2 regions of the Pseudomonas sp. FP2338 genome follow, and region 2 is predicted to be linked to the other one. Evidence: predicted binding sites of a transcription regulator. Region 2 holds the regulator's gene; the other holds the start of a gene.
What was found. Region 2 encodes FliA, which starts transcription of late flagellar genes. Its sites were predicted from a motif close to CTAAAGTTTNNNNNNNNNNNGCCGNTAA; they were not measured.

Region 1: PSH96_RS07055 (methyl-accepting chemotaxis protein) is a predicted target of FliA. The motif match lies at 2,469-2,496, and genes of this name have one in related genera.

Annotation. Positions count from the first base shown of each region.
Region 1 is NZ_CP117436.1:1,570,139-1,574,669, reverse strand. Features, by position in the region: gene PSH96_RS07065 (PLP-dependent cysteine synthase family protein) at 1-977, opposite strand, end outside; gene nhaA (Na+/H+ antiporter NhaA) at 1,193-2,368, shown strand; gene PSH96_RS07055 (methyl-accepting chemotaxis protein) at 2,580-4,202, shown strand.
Region 2 is NZ_CP117436.1:4,501,598-4,506,128, reverse strand. Features, by position in the region: gene flhF (flagellar biosynthesis protein FlhF) at 1-1,185, shown strand, start outside; gene fleN (flagellar synthesis regulator FleN) at 1,291-2,124, shown strand; gene fliA (RNA polymerase sigma factor FliA) at 2,121-2,861, shown strand; gene PSH96_RS20280 (chemotaxis response regulator CheY) at 3,030-3,404, shown strand; gene PSH96_RS20275 (protein phosphatase CheZ) at 3,423-4,211, shown strand; gene PSH96_RS20270 (chemotaxis protein CheA) at 4,223-4,531, shown strand, end outside.

The DNA of each region.
Region 1 (4,531 bases), 2.9 Mb from region 2:
TAATAAGTGCTCGCATACCGCTCGCCTCCATCACACAAGATCGCCACGATCGACCCCGACTCCCCCGCCGCTTTCATCTGTAGCGCCGCGACCAAAGCACCCACCAGGTTCGTCCCGCTGGAACCACCCACCCGCCGCCCCAAACGCTCGGCCAGGTAATGCATGGCCGCCAATGACAGTGCATCCGGCACCTTGACCATCGCATCGATCACCTTGGGCAAAAACGACGCCTCGACCCGTGGCCGCCCAATCCCTTCGATGCGCGAGCCGCAGTCCAGACTCAAGCTGGCGTCGCCCGTCTGGTAGTAGTCAAAAAACACCGAACGCTCGGCATCGGCACACAGCACGCGGGTGCAATGCTGGCGATAACGCACATAGCGGCCCAGGGTCGCCGTGGTGCCGCCGGTGCCCGGGCTGGAAATCAACCAGCTCGGCTCCGGGTAATGCTCAAAGCGCATCTGCTGGAAGATCGACTCGGCGATGTTGTTGTTCGCCCGCCAGTCCGTCGCACGCTCGGCGTAGGTGAACTGGTCCATGAAGTGACCGCCACTTTCCTTCGCCAAGCGTTCGGACTCGGCGTAGATCTGCGTCGGATCCTTTACCAGATGGCTCTTGCCACCATAGAAGGCAATCTGCTCGATCTTCGCCTGGGAGGTGGTGGCCGGCATCACTGCAATAAACGGCAGGCCGAGCAAGCGCGCAAAGTACGCCTCCGACACCGCCGTAGACCCGCTGGACGCCTCGATCACCGGCGCGCCGGGCTTGAGCCAGCCATTGCACAACGCATACAGAAACAGCGAACGCGCCAGCCGATGCTTGAGGCTGCCGGTGGGGTGGCTGGACTCATCTTTGAAGTACAACTCGATACCCGGCAGCCCCGGCAACGGCAGAGGGATGAGGTGCGTGTCGGCGCTGCGCTGGAAGTCCGCTTCGATGATGCGGATGGCTTCGCGAGCCCAGGTACGGTGGTCGTTCATGAGGTGGGTCTCTAAGGGTTTCAGTCCCGATTTTAGGGGGTTTCCTACAGCGCACACAGATACAGTGACGACTCAAATAGACACACAATTGCTAGGCTTCGAAGCAAGCCCCGTCCTGACCGTCTCTTATAACAAATAAGAATATAACTTTTGTTTTAACAACTAACAGTACGGGTTAGGGTACCCACCTATTGAACCTTATTGGAGAGCATCCCTTGCCTCTGCGTAGCACTTTCACCCGTTTCTTCCAGCTGGAAGCCGCCAGCGGTCTGTTACTGATCGCCGCTGCCGCTTTGGCGCTGATCATCAATAACTCACCGTTGTCACATCTTTACGGCGCCTTCCTTGATACGCCGGTCGTGGCGCAGGTTGGCGCGCTGCAAATCGCCAAGCCGGCTCTGCTGTGGATCAACGATGGCCTGATGGCGCTGTTCTTCCTCTTGATCGGCCTGGAGGTCAAGCGCGAGTTGCTCGACGGCCACCTGTCCAAGCCATCGCAAGTGGTGTTGCCGGGTGCGGCCGCGATTGGCGGCATGGTGGTGCCCGCGCTGATCTACTGGGCGCTGAACAAGGACAACCCCGCCGCACTCGCCGGCTGGGCAATCCCGATGGCCACCGATATCGCTTTTGCACTCGGCGTCCTGGCCCTGCTTGGCAAGCGGGTGCCGGTGTCACTCAAGCTGTTCCTGATGACCCTGGCGATTATTGATGACCTGGGCGCCATCATCGTCATTGCGGTGTTCTACTCCGCCGAGTTGTCGAATGCGGCCCTGGCGGGCGCGGCCACGTGCCTGGTCGCCTTGATCGCGATGAACCGCCTGGGCGTCGTCAAACTCGGCCCGTACATGATCATCGGCTTGATCCTGTGGGTCTGCGTGCTCAAGAGTGGCGTGCACGCCACCCTGGCCGGGGTGACCTTGGCGTTCTGCATTCCACTGCGCACCAAAAATGCCGAACCCTCGCCACTGCTGACCCTGGAGCACGCCCTGCACCCGTGGGTGGCCTACACCATCCTGCCGTTGTTCGCCTTCGCCAACGCTGGCGTATCGCTGACCGGGGTCACCCTGGACAGCTTCACTCACCACGTACCCATGGGCATCGCCGCCGGCCTGCTGATCGGCAAGACCATCGGCGTGTTCGGCCTGACCTGGCTGGCGATCAAGACCGGTATCGCCGCCCTGCCCAGCGGCGCCAACTGGGGCCAGGTGCTGGGGGTGGCGATCCTGTGCGGTATCGGTTTCACCATGAGCCTGTTTGTCGGCTCCCTGGCGTTTGTGCCGGGCGCCAGTGAGTTCGCGGGTGAGGATCGGATGGGCATCCTGACCGGGTCGATCCTGGCAGCCTGTATTGGTTATGCGGTCACAGCCCTGGCCAGCCGCAAGAAAGCCTGAGCGCTCTGAAAGCTCCACAAAATGAAAGCCCCACAAAAAACCCCAACCGGTTACCCGGTTGGGGTTTTCTTTTGGCGAAGATGACACTTTTGCGCAACGCCTAAAGACTTTGCCCTGGCCGCCGACTAAGGATTGTGGCGATCCGCCTGCCCCGCCTGGGGCATCCGCCCGACACAGCTCTTCAACGCGTTCCCTGCCCGAGCGAAAACCCATGTTCCTGAGAAATATAAGAATTGCAGCCAGAGCCTTCATCGGCTTCGCTGCCATTGCGTCGCTGAGTGTGTTTCTCGGCCTGTTCGCGCTCAAGCAGATCGGCGAAGTGCAGTCCCAGGCTGCCGACATCCAAAACAACTGGATGCAGCGCGTGAGGATCCTGGCCCTGGCCAATGCCTCGCTGGATCGTTTTCGCTTGGGGGAAATGGCGCACATCCTGTCCGCAAGCGACGCCGACATGCAGACCTACGAGGACAAGTCCGCGGGGCGCCTGAAAAGCGTCAAGGAGCAACTGGCTCAATATGCCGCGCTGTTGCGCACGCCGGAGGAAAAATCGCGCCTGGAGGTGTTCAACCAAAGCCTGGAAGGGTACGCCAAGAACCACACCGAGATGCTCAAACGCTCGCGTTCAGGCGATAAGCCGGGCGCCCGTGACTTTCTCAACAGCATTCGAGAAAGCTATGAGCAGATGACCAAGAACTTCGATCAGTTGATCGACCTCGCCAACAAGGGCGCAGAACTTGCCGGCCAGACTTCCGTGGCCGCGTACCAGCATGCCGTGGGCGGTATCGCCATCGTCATCGTGCTGGTGAGTGGCGGCACGGTGCTGGTAGCCTGGCTGCTGACCCGCAGCATTACCGGCCCCATCATTGAGGCGGTACGGGTGGCTGAAACCATCGCCAAGGGCGATCTCACCCAGCCCATCAACCCGACCGGCAACGACGAAGCCACACGCCTGTTGCGGGCACAAGAGACCATGCGCAACAACCTGGTGCAGACACTGCGACAAATAACCGGCTCATCGAGCCAACTGGCGGCGGCGGCCGAGGAGCTGAACGCGGTCACCGCCGAGGGCAGCCGCGACCTGCAGCAGCAACATGGCGAAATCGAGCAGGCCGCCACCGCCGTCACCGAGATGACCACGGCCATTGAAGAGGTCGCCCGGAATGCCGCCACCACCTCCGACCTGTCCCAGGCGTCGCGCAGCATCGCCTTGAAAGGCCAGCAACGCATGCTTGAGGCGCTTACCTCCATCCAGGCCCTGACCCGCGGTGTAGAGCTAAGCTCCAGCCAAGTGGGCGGCCTGGCCGAGCAGGCCAAAGGCATCGGCAAGGTGCTTGACGTTATCCGCACCATTGCCGAGCAAACCAATTTGCTGGCACTGAACGCGGCCATCGAGGCGGCTCGCGCCGGGGATGCCGGCCGTGGTTTTGCCGTGGTCGCCGACGAAGTACGCGCCCTCGCCCATCGCACCGCGCAGTCGACCCAGGAAATCGAGCAGATGATTGGCAGCATCCAGACCAACACCGCCAGCACCGTCAACACCATGCTCGACAGCAGCACCATGACTCAGCAAACCATAGGCCTGGCCGAACTGGCGCAGCAAGCGCTGGCGGATATTCTTGCCGCCAATGACGAGATCAACAACCGCAACCTGGTGATTACCACGGCGGCGGCAGAGCAAGCTGACGTTGCCCGGGCGGTGGACCGCAACTTGCTGAACATTCAACAGCTGTCGATTCAGTCCGCTGAAGGCTCGACTCAGACCACCGCCGCTTCGCAATCGCTTGCCAGCCTGGCGCATGAGTTGAATACGATGGTGAAGCACTTTCAGGTGTGAAGTGATGGGGTGAAAACCTGCCCGGACACTGTAACTGTGGCGAGGGAGCTTGCTCCCGCTGGGTCGCGTAGCGGCCCCTGCTCTTTGCTTTAAAAGCATGGGACTGCTACGCCGTCCAACGGGAGCAAGCTCCCTCGCCACAGGCAAACTTGGACATACTCGGCCCTCCCTTAAGTTGGGCCTTACCTCCAGCTCACTTACCGGAACACAACTGCGGCCGCAAACCGGGTTTGCTCTAAAAAACCGCCCTGCAAAGGCGGTTTTTTATTGCCTGCGATTTTTCAGGAAGCCGCAGGCAATAAAAAACCCCAACCCGTCACCGGGTTGGG
Region 2 (4,531 bases):
GATTACACCCCATCGGCGCTGGCGCCGCGCGTGCCGAACATGGAACTCGAAGACGAGCTGCGCAAAACCGCTTCGCGCATTGTCTCGGCCCAGGCTGAATTGAGCATGCGTGGCGACAGCGATGCCAGCACCAATCGCCAATTGTTCGCCGGCTTGCCGCTGACCGCCGCCGAGCCGTTGGTAGAACCGACCTTCAAAGAACCGCCGCGCCCTGCAGCGCCAGCCCCGGCCGCCGCTGTCGACCAGCGCGCGCTCGACTCGATGCGTTTTGAACTCAATGGCCTGCGTGAGCTGCTCGAAGTGCAGCTGGGCTCGTTGGCGTGGACGCAGCTGCAAGGCAGCAAACCGCAACAGGCCAACCTGTGGCGCCGCCTGCAACGCATCGGCCTGTCCGGCCCGTTGTCGCGCGATTTGCTCGCTCTGACGGCTGAAGTCGAAGAACCACGCCAAGCCTGGCGCATGTTGCTGGCGCACTTGGCGCGCATGATCGTCACCCCGGAAATCGAACCGCTGGAAGAGGGCGGCGTGATTGCCATGGTCGGCCCGGCCGGCATGGGCAAGACCACCACCCTGGCCAAACTGGCCGCCCGTTATGTGCTCAAGTACGGCGCGCAGAACATCGCGTTGGTGAGCATGGACAGCTACCGCATCGGCGCCCAGGAGCAGCTCAAGACCCTGGGCCGCATCCTCAATGTGACGGTGACCCACGTCGACCCGGGCCAGTCCCTGGCCAATGCGCTCGACCCGCTGCTGCGCAAGCGCGTGGTGTTGATCGACACGGCCGGCCTGCAAGCCAGCGACCCGGCACTGCGCATGCAGCTCGAAAGCCTGGCCGGGCGTGGCATCAAGTCGAAAAATTACCTGGTGCTTGCAACCACCAGCCAGAAACAGGTTCTTACCGCTGCGTACCATAGTTACAAACGCTGCGGCCTGGCCGGTTGCATCCTCACCAAGCTCGACGAAACGGCGAGCCTGGGCGAGGTGTTGAGCCTGGCGATCAGTCATGAGTTACCGGTTGCTTACCTGACCGACGGGCCGCGGATCCCGGATGATTTACATCTGCCGCGCCGTCATCAGTTGGTCAGCCGTGCTGTCAGCGTGCAAATGCAAGAAGAGCCTAGCGAGGAAGCGATGGCCGACATGTTCGCCGACCTTTACCACAACCCGGCTAAGCGGGTGGGGTGAGGCAGGATGAACACCGTGAAATGTATCTACATCGATGGTCTGCAAGCGATTCACGCGGCCAAGCCATGTAGCCTGCGTCTAAGCAAGACAAGGTAAAGAAATAAAATGGGCAGCATGCATCCCGTACAGGTGATCGCGGTGACCGGCGGCAAAGGTGGCGTCGGGAAAACTAACGTGTCAGTGAATTTGTCCCTGGCCCTGGCAGAGCTTGGCCGTCGCGTCATGCTGCTGGATGCTGACCTGGGCCTGGCGAACGTGGACGTTCTGCTGGGGCTGACACCCAAACACACCCTTGCCGATGTGATCGAAGGCCGTTGTGAGCTGCGCGATGTGCTGCTGCAAGGCCCCGGTGGCATTCGCATCGTGCCGGCCGCCTCAGGCACCCAGAGCATGGTGCATCTGAGCCCGGCGCAGCATGCCGGCCTGATCCAGGCGTTCAGCGATATCGGCGACAACCTCGACGTGCTGGTGATCGACACCGCCGCCGGCATCGGCGAGTCGGTGGTCAGCTTCGTGCGCGCAGCGCAAGAAGTGCTGCTGGTGGTGTGCGATGAACCCACCTCCATCACCGACGCCTATGCCCTGATCAAGCTGCTGAACCGTGACTACGGCATGAACCGCTTCCGCGTGCTGGCCAACATGGCCCAAAGCCCGCAGGAAGGGCGGAATCTGTTCGCCAAGTTGACCAAGGTCACGGATCGCTTTCTCGATGTCGCCTTACAATACGTGGGCGCAGTTCCCTATGACGAGTGTGTGCGCAAGGCTGTGCAAAAGCAGCGTGCAGTCTATGAAGCGTTCCCTCGTTCGAAGTGCGCACTGGCGTTCAAGGCTATTGCCCAGAAGGTCGATACTTGGCCGTTGCCTGCCAACCCTCGGGGGCATCTGGAGTTTTTCGTCGAGCGATTGGTGCATCAGACGAGCGCAGGACCGGTGCTATGACATCCAGCGGCTACAACCTTTACAAAAAGTCGGCACGTGACAGCCAGGGCGAACTGATCGAGCGCTATGCGCCCTTGGTCAAGCGCATTGCCTATCACTTGCTGGCACGCCTGCCTGCCAGTGTGCAGGTTGAGGACTTGATCCAGGCCGGCATGATCGGCCTGCTCGAAGTGTCGACCAAATACGACGCGAGCAAGGGCGCGAGTTTCGAGACGTATGCGGGTATCCGCATTCGAGGGGCGATGCTCGATGAAGTGCGTAAAGGGGATTGGGCGCCGCGTTCGGTACACCGCAATACGCGCATGGTCAGTGACGCAATTCGCGCAATTGAAGCAAAAACCGGTCGTGACGCTAAAGATCACGAAGTTGCGGCCGAACTCCAATTGAGTCTCGACGATTACTACGGGATTTTGAACGATACCTTGGGCAGCCGCCTGTTCAGTTTCGACGACCTTTTGCAGGACGGCGAACACGAAGGGCTGCACGAGGACGGCGCGAGTGCACATCTCGAACCGTCGCGCGACCTGGAAGACGAACGTTTCCAGGGCGCGTTGGCGGAGGCGATTGCCAATTTGCCGGAGCGTGAGCGACTGGTGTTGGCGCTGTACTACGACGAAGAGCTGAACCTCAAGGAAATCGGTGAGGTCCTGGGGGTCAGCGAATCGCGTGTCAGCCAGCTGCATAGCCAGTGCGCAGCCCGCTTGCGGGGGCGATTGGGAGAGTGGCGCGCGCGCTGACAGGCAGTGTGGGGACACTGCAGACGCTACCGCGAAGGCTTCACGCTTTCGCGGGTTCGTGCCGTGGTGCCCTGGGCAGTCCTTTTTGTGTAACGCCTGTTGATTGAAATGGCGCGTCCAGGTGCTGGGCGCGTTTAAGACTGCTTGGAGGTCGAATTGGACAAGAACATGAAAATCCTCATCGTTGATGACTTCTCAACGATGCGGCGGATCATAAAAAACCTGTTGCGTGACCTTGGGTTCACCAACACGGTCGAGGCGGATGACGGCCTGACGGCGATTCCGATCCTCAACAGCGGGAGCATCGACTTTCTGGTAACCGACTGGAACATGCCGGGCATGACCGGCATCGACTTGCTGCGTCACGTGCGCGCCGATGAAAAACTGCGCAGCTTGCCTGTGTTGATGGTGACCGCCGAAGCCAAGCGTGAACAGATCATCGAAGCCGCCCAAGCCGGGGTTAACGGTTACGTGGTCAAGCCATTCACGGCGTTGGCCTTGAAAGAGAAGATCGAAAAAATCTTCGAACGCATCCACGGCTGATATCACCACGGGGGAGCTATGGAGCATAAAGAAACGTCACAGGGCGATTTTGAATCGACCCTGAAAAAACATGCTCACCAGTTGGTCGACAGCCTTGAAAAAGGCCAGTTCGGCGACGCGGTGCAGTTGATCCATGAGCTTAACCAGACCCGTGACCGCGGCCTGTATCAGGAAGTGGGCAAGCTCACACGCGAGCTGCACAGTGCAATCGTCAATTTTCAGATTGACCCGCACATGCCCCAGGCCGAAGAAATCTCGCAGATCACTGACGCCACCGAACGCCTGTCCTATGTGGTCAGGCTGACCGAGGCGGCGGCCAACCGCACCATGGACCTGGTGGAAAACGCCACGCCGTTGGTCAATGGCATGGCCACCGAAGCACAAGCGCTCAGCGTTGACTGGGGCCGCTTCATGCGCCGCGAAGTGGGGGCTGAGGAGTTTCGTGAGTTGGCGCGTCGGGTCGACGCTTTTCTGTCGCGCAGCGAACAGGAAAACCGCACGGTGGCCAGCAACCTCAATGACATTCTGCTGGCCCAGGATTACCAGGACCTCACCGGTCAGGTGATCAAGCGCGTGACCCAACTGGTCACCGAAGTGGAAAGCAACCTGCTCAAATTGGTGCTCATGGCCGGCCAGGTCGACCGTTTTGCCGGCATCGAACATGACCGCGCAGCGATCCTCTCGGAAAAAGATCCACAAAAACATCTCGCCAAGGGTGAAGGTCCGCAGATTCATGCCGATAAACGTGAAGACGTTGTGTCAGGTCAGGATGACGTAGATGACCTGTTATCCAGTTTAGGCTTCTAAGGAGCACCCACATGAGCTTCGGCGCCGATGAAGAAATCCTTCAGGATTTCCTTGTAGAGGCCGGCGAAATTTTAGAGCAACTGTCCGAACAACTGGTCGAGCTGGAAAGCCGACCGGATGATGCGAACCTGCTCAATGCAATTTTTCGCGGTTTTCACACTGTAAAAGGGGGCGCCGGCTTCCTCCAGCTCCATGAGCTGGTGGAGTGCTGTCACATCGCCGAGAACGTGTTCGACATCCTGCGCAAGGGTGAGCGTCACGTCGACTCGGAACTGATGGACGTGATTCTCGAAGCATTGGATGCGGTCAACGGCATGTTC